DNA from 3 places in the Streptomyces sp. NPDC007875 genome. Region 3 is predicted to be linked to each of the others. Evidence: riboswitches for the same ligand, from Rfam matches in the RefSeq annotation. Region 3 holds a riboswitch; each other region holds the start of a gene.

Region 1 (3,264 bases), on a different contig from region 3:
AAGTTGATGTCCACCACGCGGTCGAGGAAGGTCACGGCGGTGTGGACGGTGGCGTCGAGGCGCTCCCAGTCCAGCTGCCCGTCCTCGTCCAGGTGCGCGGCGAGGTTGACCGAGCCGAGGTTGCACACGGCGGTCTCGCCGTCGTTGGTGACCTCCAGGATCTCGGTGCACAGGTTCGAGGAGTGGACGACCCTGCCGGGCTCGGCGGTCTGGTTGGCGGTGCGGTTGGCGGCGTCCTTGAAGGTCATCCAGCCGTTGCCGGTCTGCGCGAGGGTGCGCATCATCCGGGCGTACAGCTGCCGCGCCGGGACCTGCTTGACCGCCCGCCCCTCGGCCTCGGCCTTCCGGTACGCGGCGTCGAACTCATCGCCCCACAGGTCCACCAGATCGGGCGCGTCGACCGGGGAGAACAGCGACCAGTCGGCGTCCGCCTCGACCCGGCGCATGAACTCGTCCGGGATCCAGTGGGCGATGTTGAGGTTGTGGGTGCGGCGGGCCTCCTCGCCCGTGTTGTCCCGCAGCTCCAGGAACTCCTCGAGGTCCGCGTGCCAGGTCTCCAGATAGACGCAGGCCGCGCCCTTGCGCCGGCCGCCCTGGTTGACGGCGGCCACCGAGGCGTCGAGTGTGCGCAGGAACGGCACGATGCCGTTGGAGTGCCCGTTGGTGCCCCGGATCAGCGAACCGCGCGCCCGAATACGGGAGTAGGACAGGCCGATGCCGCCCGCGTGCTTCGACAGCCGTGCCACCTGGTGGTAGCGGTTGTAGATCGAGTCCAGCTCGTCCAGCGGCGAGTCCAGCAGATAGCAGGACGACATCTGCGGATGCCGGGTGCCGGAGTTGAACAGCGTGGGGGAGCTGGGCAGATACGACAGCGTGCTGGTCAGCCGGTACAGCTCGGCCACATCGTCCAGCGCCCGCTCCGAGAGGTCCTCGGCGAGCCCGCAGGCCACCCGCAGCAGGAAGTGCTGCGGGGTCTCGATCACCTGACGGGTGATCGGGTGGCGCAGCAGATAGCGGCTGTAGAGGGTGCGCAGTCCGAAGTAGCCGAAGCGCTTGTCGGCGCCGTCGGCCAGGGCCCGCTCCACCAGCGCGTCCAGCCGTGCGGCGTGGGCGGCGGCGAACTTGGCGGTGGAGTCGGCCAGCAGGCCCTCACGGTGGCCCACCTGGACGGATGTGGAGAAGGAGACCGCGCCCTGCCCGGCCGCCTCCTCCGTGATGGTGAGCGCCAGCAGTCGCGCGGCCAGCCGCGAGTACTCCGGCTCCTCGGCGATCAGCCCGGCCGCCGCCTCGGTCGCCAGGCCGCGCAACTCCGCCTCGTCCGAGCCGGGATGGCGGCCGCGCAGGGCGGCGGCCGCGACCTTGCCGGGGTCGGTGGCGGGCAAGTCGGCGGTGAGTCCGGTAAGCGTCCGTAGCAGGGCGGTTCCGGGCGCGTCGTGCGCTGCCTGAGAAACCGCCTGCTCTGAAACCGGATCTGCGGGCGCGATGGTCACTGAGGTGCTCTCCCTCGCTCGGCCGGGGCCACGAGGGGAGGCGCGATGGGCGCGTACGGGCATGCCGATGCCGCACTCCTCGTACGCCAGGCACACCACGCAGCGTCCATCGGCCCAACCCTCGAGGCCGGGGGACGTGTTCACACAGGGCCGTCGGCAGGTGCTCGGACTTACGGGCACGCCGCATAAGCGCACACGTACACCGTTGCGGGACAGTTCCGGATTCCCACCGGATTCCCCTGCGGCGACAGCGAGGACGAGCATACATCTTGTGTCGACCGACGCACGCACCCCCATATCTTGTGTCGTGAGGTGCGGAGTTTCGCATGAATGTGCTAATGCGTTCCGGAGGTGGCCCGTGACCTGGGGCCCGTGGCAGCCCGCAGCCGGGCGCGCACACAAGCCCGTGACCCGTCGCGCACGCGAGCCCATGGCCCAGGGCGCACGCCGCCGGTCGTCACAGCTCCACCGTGAACGCCCACAGGGTGAGGTCCAACTCGGCTATCGGCGACCAGTCGCGCTCCGGGGCCCGCACGAACCCCAGCCGCTCGTACAGCCGGTGGGCGGCGGTCATGGACTGCTGGCTGCTGATCACGATCCGCCGCAGCCCCAGCGCGCGCCCCCGGTCCAGGCAGGCGCGCACCAGCGCCTCGGCCGCCCCGCGCCGCCGCGACTCCGCCCGCACGGCCAGCATCCGGAACTCGCCCTCGCCAGGCCGGGCCAGCTCCGCATACGCGCCGCCGTACACCGCGAACGCCACGGCCCCCAGCACCTCGTCACTCGCCGCGTCCGCCGCGACCAGCAGCTCGGCCTCGGCGGCCCGGCGCCGGGCGTCGCGCAGGGTGGTGAGATATGGATCACTGTCGCCGAAGTCCAGGAGCCCGTCACCGAGATACACCTGCGCGGTGAGCTCCCCGATCCCGTCCAGCTCCTCGTCCCGCGCGCGCCTGATCGTGATGTCCATGGCCGCAGTCTGCCGCACACCACTGACAATCGGGCCGCCATGCCGTCACTCGCCGGTCTTCGCCGTCACTGGACGGCGGTGTTGATCACTCCGGTGGAGCCCGCGCGCTTGTTGGCGGCGTCGGCTTCCTGATAGGTGAAATAGCGCCGGACCGTGCCGTCCGGCAGCGTCAACTCATAGACGACAACGGGTCGCGGGCCACGTGTCCCTCCGCCGCAGTTGCAGGCCATGGCTGCCGTTCCTTTCCCTCGAGTCCAGTACGGGTCGGTGTCAGTCCAGCCACCGCGAGGCGACCCCGGCGAGGTAGGAGAGCGTCAGGGCGGTGGCCGGGAGGTGGAACCACGCGGTGGTGTGCAGCAAGGAGGCGTAGACGGCGATGGCGCCGGCCACCCAGGTGCTGGTGCACCAGCCGCAGTTGACGAGGTAGGAGGGCCGGGAGTCGTCGCCGAAGCGGTCGGCGACCCAGGTTCTGAACTCCGCCGCCAGCGTGTCCTTGGTGATGAAGCGGGTGATACGGCAGGTGGTGCCGAGGGCGAGGAGGAACGCGGCGAGGCTCATCGGATCGATCCCTCCCCGGGTGGTCCCGCACGGGTTGGCACTGCCGATGTCACTCATTAGAGGCACGGTGGAGGACGGCAGGCCATACTCCGGCCGCGCGTTCCCCCGAATAGCGGAGCGCTTGTCATACAAGCTCGCCGCCAGGCGCGCCCAGATGCGCCAAACGAGTGATGGCAGCCCCGGAACCTTGAGCGATGGGGGCGGGCGTGGATAACTGGAAACGTGCCACCGAGGGTGCCCCATACCTCATAG
Region 2 (3,264 bases), on a different contig from region 3:
GTGAGGGACTGGGCGTAGGCCGTCCAGCGCACCGTCATCGGCTCGGGGCGCGCGATGTCACCGGCCAGGATCGGCGGGCGGACGTAGCGGGTGCCGTAGGACTGCACCCAGCCGTGCTGCGTGGCGAGATAACCGGTGAGCTGCTCGGCGAAGTACTGGACCATGTCGTTGCGCTCGGCCTCGCCGTGCACGAGCACATCCAGGCCGGTCGCCTCCTGAAACGAGATCACCTCCTGGATCTCGTCCTTGATGCGCTCCTCGTACCCGGCCGTGTCGATCCGGCCGCCGCGCAGATCGGCGCGGGCGGCGCGCAGTTCGCCGGTCTGCGGGAAGGAGCCGATGGTGGTGGTCGGCAGCAGCGGCAGGCGGAGGTGGGCGCGCTGGGCCGCGGCGCGTTCGGCGTACGGCTGGGAGCGGCGGACGTCGGCCTCGGTGACCGCGCCGGTGCGGGCGCGGACGGCCGGGTCGCGGGTGATGGGGGAGTTGGCGCGGGAGGCGAGGGCGGCCCGGTTCGCGGCCAGTTCGGCGGTGATCGTGTCGGTGCCGCGGGCCAGGCCCTTGGCGAGGGTGACGATCTCCGTGGTCTTCTGCCGGGCGAAGGCCAGCCAGCGCAGGATCTGCGGTGCGATGTCCCGCTCGGCCGCCGCGTCGAGGGGGACGTGCAGCAGCGAGCAGGAGGCGGACACGTCGACCCGGTCGGCAAGACCCAGCAGGGTGCCGAGCCTGGCCAGGGACTTCTCCAGATCGTTGACCCAGATGTTGCGGCCGTTGACGACACCGGCGACCAGCCGCTTGCGGGGCAGCCCGCCGACGGCGGCCAGCGCGTCCAGATTCGCGGCGGCGGCGTCCGTGAAGTCCAGCGCCAGCCCCTCGACCGGTGCCTTGGCCAGCACGGGCAGGGCCTCGCCGAGGCGGTCGAAGTACGAGGCGACCAGCAGCTTCGGTCGGTCGGCGAGGGCGCCGAGATCGCGGTAGGCGCGGCCGGCTGCGTTCAGCTCGGCCGGCGTGCGGTCCTGGACCAGGGCGGGCTCATCGAGCTGCACCCACTCGGCACCGGCCGCCCGCAGATCGGCCAGGACCTCGGCGTACACCGGAAGCAGGCGGTCCAGGAGGGTGAGCGGCTCGAAGTCCGCGGGCGCGCCGGGGGCGGGCTTGGCGAGGAGGAGGTAGGTGACGGGCCCGACCAGGACCGGCCGCGCCGCCAGGCCGAGGCCGAGGGCTTCCGTCAGCTCCGCGACCTGCTTGGCGGAGTCGGCCATGAACACCGTGTCCGGACCCAGCTCCGGAACCAGGTAGTGGTAGTTGGTGTCGAACCACTTGGTCATCTCCAGCGGCGCGACGTCCTGTGTGCCCCGCGCCATCGCGAAGTAGCCGTCGAGCGGGTCGGTGGCGACGGCGTCCCGGTGGCGGTCGGGGATCGCGCCGACCATGACGGTGGTGTCCAGCACGTGGTCGTAGTACGAGAAGTCACCCGTGGGAACTTCGTCGATGCCCGCCCCGGCCAGTTGCCGCCAAGTGGTGCTGCGCAGTTCGGCGGCGGTGGCCCGGAGCGCGTCGGCGGTGACGCGGCCCTTCCAGTAGCCCTCGATCGCCTTCTTCAGTTCCCGGTTCGGGCCCTGGCGGGGGTAGCCGTACACGGTGGCCCGTGCTGCCGCGGCCGCGGACTTCGGTGTCACGGAGATCTCCTTCGCGAGATGAATCCCTGAGATCCCGGCGACGGGAGGAGAACGCGAAGGGTGACAGACCGGACGCCGCGACCTCGCGCGGCAAGCGCGCGGTCGTCCGACCGGTATGTACGCCGACCCGCCCTCGAGGTCACCGGGTGTCCGCGCACGAGTCGTCCGTACGCGGGCAGATGGCAGGTCTTCGGACTCACGGGCGCGTCCTCTTGGGGAGGACACCTAGTGGCCGTCGCTTCCCAGATCCCTCTACCGGACCCAGTGCGTATGACGGCGGTCGTTCCCGCTCACCGCTGCGGGGCAGTCCCGGATTCCCACCGGGTTCCCTCTTACGACGCGTCCCGCCTGGCGGACGGGGCGAACCAGCTGCACCCGCCAGCCTACGGGGCCGTCCGGCGGTGTGCAGGGATCGGTCCGGTATTCGGGAGGGTGAAGTGGAACACGCGATGCCCGAGGGTACGGCCGGTGCCGCCCGGGCCGTGCACCGGCCGCACCCTCGTCCATCAGCGAGATCAGGGGGTCAGCACGCGCCGGAGTCCGATCCGCCCGCCAGATTGACCGGGACGGTGACGAAGGAGAACTGGTTGCTGGCGCAGACGCCGGGGAAGGTCGTGCTGCTGGAGTTGTTGACGGTGACATCGGGCGCGTCGTCCGCGAGGGCGCCGCCCGCGCCGACGGCGAGGGACGCGGCGGTGAGGGCGAGCGTGGACAGGGCGGTCCGGATACGCATGGGAACTCCTTGCTGAGGATCTGCCGCCGGATATGACCGGCTTCGCATGCATGGTGCCCCTTTGGTGGGGCAACCGCGGCCCACCGTCCCCCCAATGGCGGAAGCCGCCCCCCGCGGCCGTCCGGCCGGCCCAGGGCGCGCGTCCGGTCATCCTCCGCCGCGCCGTCCGTCGTCCGCCGGTGCGGAGGGCGGGATCGTCGGTGGACGGCTCGGGTCGGGGACGCGGTCGGTGAAGCCTCCGGGGACCGAGCGGCACTGCTGCTCGCGGAAGCGGACCGGTGCCGTGCCCACTCGGCGGGCGAACAGCCTGCTGAAGTAGGCGGGATCGTCGTAGCCGACGCGGCGGGCGATGGCGGCCACCGGCAGTTCGGTGCCGACGAGGAGTTCCTTGGCGCGGCCCAGCCGGATCCCGAGGAGGTAGTCCTTGGGGCTGCACCCCGCGCCGCGCCGTACCGCGGTGCGCAGTTCGGCCGGTGTCATGCCGTGCCGGGCGGCGTGTTCGATCACCGAGAGCGGCTGGAAGGCGTCCCGGGCCAGGGCCTGGAGCACCGGATGTCCGTCGGCACCGGTGTCGGCGCGGACGCGGCGGAGGGCGACGAGGAGTTCATGGACGGCGGCGGCGGTCTCGACCTCCAGGAACGGATTGCCCTGGCGCGCGGCGCGGGCGATCCGGCCGATGGCCGTACGGGCGGTGGCGGTGTCGGTGAGCGCGACCACGGGGCCGTCAGCGTCGAGATAGCCCAGGTCGGCGTAGGCGGCGGTGGCCGGTCCTGTGAAGTCGACGAACGCCTCGTCCCATCCGGTGTCCGGGTCCGGGGCGTAGTGGTGGGTGACCCCGGGGGTGAGCCAGAGCAG
Region 3 (3,264 bases):
GCAGGGCTTCGCCGCCCAGACCGGCGCCGCGACCGTCATCCTCGCCTCCTCCCACATCGGCTTCGCGCTGTCCACCACCCAGGTCTGCTCCGGCGCCGTCATGGGTGCGGGTGTCGGCCGTAAGGGCGCGGTGGTGCGCTGGTCGACCGCCGGCCGCATGGTGGCCGCCTGGGTGCTGACCCTCCCGGCCGCGGGCCTGGTGGCGGGCGGCGCCGCGCTGCTGGCCGACCAGGGCAACGCGGGGATCACGGCGGTGGCCGTGCTCGCCGTCCTGGCCTGCGGGGCGATCTGGGCGCTGTCGCGCCGCAAGCCCGTGGACCACACCAACGTCAACGAGGTCGGCGCACACGAGCCGGTGGGCGCCGTCACGGCCGCCCTGCGGTCCGTGGCCCCACCGCCCGCGGGTACGAAGCCCTCCGCCCCCGAGAGCGCGGCCGAGGCCGCCCCTGAGAGCGGCATCGCCGAGCACACCCTCGACCAGACCCCCACCCCCGCCGCCGCGAGCAGCACCACCCGCTAAGGAGCCACGGAACATGAGCATCGACTGGGCGGCACTCGGCCAGGTCTTCGGCGTCAGCCTCGCGGTGACCGTCGGCATGGTGGGCGTCTTCACCCTGGGCATCCTCGGGACGTCCCGTAAGGCGGCGCCGGAGCAGGGCGGCGCGGCAGCCGTGTCCGGTGGCGCGGTCGGCGCCTCCGCGCTCGCGCGCACCGGCGCATACACCTGCTTCGCGCTGTGCGCCGCGGCCGTGGCGTACGGCATCTATCTGATCGTCGCCTGAGGCTCGCGTCCTCATCGACCCACCGGCCGCCGGATGGTGGCGCTGACCAGCGCCGACCGTCCGGCGGCCGCCTCGTGTGCGGCCGCCGTCTGTGGGGCTCGGCACACTCGGGCGTCATGGGTCATATGCGAGTTGACGGCCATTCGCGGCCCATGGTGGACTTCCCGAGCCAAACGGCGGCAGGAGAGGAAGCCGGTGAGAATCCGGCGCGGTCCCGCCACTGTCACCGGGGAGCACTCTCCCATCGCCTGTATGGGGTCACGGCTCGACCGTGCGGTTCCTTCCGTACGCGGGGCTGGAAGACCGGGAGGGGCGCGGATCCGGGAGCCAGGAGACTTTCACCGCCGGTCAGTCGAACCAGGGCGCGGACCCTGAGTGAGGACATACCGCCATGCCCGGCACCGCCACGCCGCCAGTCTCCTCTGTCCGCCCTGGCTCTTCCGGCCCCTTCGGCCCCCCTGGCCCCTTTGGTCATGTGCCGCCGCGCCGAGGCGTGACGGCGGCCTGACGAATGCGTGCCGATCACGCCTCGTTCGCGTGCGGCGCGGCCCTCGGCTTCCTCGGTGATCTCGCCACCGGCGATCCGCGCCGCGGCCATCCGGTCGCCGCGTTCGGGCGCGCCGCCGCGGCCGCCGAGCGCCGGCTGTGGCGGGACCACCGCGGTTACGGGGCCCTGCACACCGCGTTGTGCGCGGGCGGCGCGGCCGCCGGTGCCGCGCTGCTGACCCGCGCCGTACGGGCCCTCGGCGGGCGCGGTGGCGCGGAGGCCGCGCTGACCGCCGCCGCCACCTGGGCCGTGTTGGGCGGTACGACGCTGGGCCGTGAGGCACGGGCCGTCGGCGGAGCCCTGGCCACGGGGGACTTGGAGGTCGCCCGGGAGCGGCTGCCGCATCTGTGCGGCCGCGATCCTCAGGCGCTGGACGGACCGCAGATCGCCCGCGCGGTCGTCGAATCGGTCGCCGAGAACACCTCCGACGCCGTCGTGGGCGCGCTGGTGTGGGGCGCCGTGGGCGGCGTACCGGGACTCATCGGCTTCCGCGCCGTCAACACCCTGGACGCCATGGTGGGCCACAAGTCGCCGCGCTACCGGCGGTTCGGCTGGGCGGCGGCCCGTCTGGACGATGTGGCCGGCTGGCCCGGTGCCCGCCTTACGGCGGCCCTGGCGACACTCGCGGGCCCCGATCCGCGCGGTGCACGGCGCGCTTGGCGGCGCGACGGCCGGCGCCACCCGAGCCCCAACGCGGGCCCCGTGGAAGCGTCGTTCGCGGGCGCGCTCGGGGTGCGGCTGGGCGGCACCCTCACCTACGGCGGCCGGGCCGAGCACCGGCCGGTACTCAACTCCGGCGGGCGGCCGGTGGAGTCGGCCGACATCGAGCGGGCGATACGGCTGTCGCGGCGCGTCGGCGTCCTGGCACTCGGGGTGTCCGTGGCGGCCCGGCCGGTCCTGAGGGCGTTGACGGGGCGGCCTCAGGCCTTGGGAAGGGGCGGTGGATGAGCGGGATACGCGGTAAGGGCGGCACCAACGGTTCCGGGGCGCGGGGCGGGGGGCTGCTCGTCGCGGGCACGACCTCCGACGCGGGCAAGAGCGTCGTGACGGCCGGGATCTGCCGGTGGCTCGCCCGTCAGGGCGTCAGCGTGGCCCCCTTCAAGGCGCAGAACATGTCGCTCAACTCCTTCGTCACCCGGGAGGGGGCGGAGATCGGGCGGGCGCAGGCCATGCAGGCCGCCGCAGCGCGCGTCGAGCCGAGCGCGCTGATGAACCCGGTCCTGCTGAAGCCGGGCAGCGACCGCAGCAGCCAAGTGGTGTTGCTGGGCAAGCCGGTGGGCGAGCTGAGCGCGCGCGGGTACTTCGGGCGGTCGGGGCCCACGGCGAACCCGCCGTCGGACGCGGCCTCCCCCGGGCGCACGCGGGCCTCGGGGCGGGAGGCGCTGCTGGGGACCGTCACGGAGTGCCTGGAGGAGCTGCGGCGCACCCATGACGCGGTGATCTGCGAGGGCGCGGGCAGCCCGGCCGAGATCAACCTGCGCCGCACCGACATCGTCAACATGGGGCTGGCGCGCGCCGCCGGGCTTCCGGTCGTGGTGGTCGGCGACATCGACCGCGGTGGCGTCTTCGCGTCCTTCTTCGGCACCACCGCGCTGCTGTCGGCGGCGGACCAACGGCATGTGGCCGCCTATCTGGTGAACAAGTTCCGCGGCGATGTGAGCCTTCTGGAGCCCGGTCTGGACATGCTGCGCGACCTCACCGGGCGCCCGACCGTCGGTGTGCTCCCGTTCGCCCACGGGCTGGGGATCGACGAGGAGGACGGACTTCGGATGTCGCTGCGCGGCACGGTGCGGGAGAGCGTCGTGGCGCCCCCTTACGGCGCGGACGTCCTGCGGATCGCGGTGGCCGCCGTGCCGCTGATGTCCAACTTCACGGACGTGGACGCGCTGGCGGCCGAACCGGGCGTGATCGTGCGGTTCGTGGACCGGCCGGAGG

Evidence for each region. Region 3 has a riboswitch for cobalamin ahead of ACFYOY_RS09630 (cobalamin biosynthesis protein). Riboswitches for the same ligand answer to the same signal wherever they lie in the genome.
Region 1: it holds a riboswitch for cobalamin, as region 3 does, so the genes downstream of both, ACFYOY_RS02450 (ribonucleoside-diphosphate reductase subunit alpha) here and ACFYOY_RS09630 (cobalamin biosynthesis protein) in region 3, are expected to answer to the same signal.
Region 2: it holds a riboswitch for cobalamin, as region 3 does, so the genes downstream of both, metE (5-methyltetrahydropteroyltriglutamate--homocysteine S-methyltransferase) here and ACFYOY_RS09630 (cobalamin biosynthesis protein) in region 3, are expected to answer to the same signal.

What each region holds. Positions count from the first base shown of each region.
Region 1 covers NZ_JBIADZ010000001.1:573,265-576,528, reverse strand. Annotated here, with positions in the region: gene ACFYOY_RS02450 (ribonucleoside-diphosphate reductase subunit alpha) at 1-1,490, opposite strand, end outside; cobalamin riboswitch at 1,628-1,788, opposite strand; gene ACFYOY_RS02445 (GNAT family N-acetyltransferase) at 1,948-2,454, opposite strand; gene ACFYOY_RS02440 (hypothetical protein) at 2,520-2,684, opposite strand; gene ACFYOY_RS02435 (hypothetical protein) at 2,725-3,012, opposite strand.
Region 2 covers NZ_JBIADZ010000009.1:246,002-249,265, forward strand. Annotated here, with positions in the region: gene metE (5-methyltetrahydropteroyltriglutamate--homocysteine S-methyltransferase) at 1-1,676, opposite strand, end outside; cobalamin riboswitch at 1,840-2,061, opposite strand; gene ACFYOY_RS20940 (hypothetical protein) at 2,200-2,409, opposite strand; gene ACFYOY_RS20945 (AraC family transcriptional regulator) at 2,557-3,264, opposite strand, start outside.
Region 3 covers NZ_JBIADZ010000004.1:68,338-71,601, forward strand. Annotated here, with positions in the region: gene ACFYOY_RS09620 (inorganic phosphate transporter) at 1-520, shown strand, start outside; gene ACFYOY_RS09625 (hypothetical protein) at 534-782, shown strand; cobalamin riboswitch at 967-1,120, shown strand; gene ACFYOY_RS09630 (cobalamin biosynthesis protein) at 1,294-2,277, shown strand; gene ACFYOY_RS09635 (cobyric acid synthase) at 2,274-3,264, shown strand, end outside.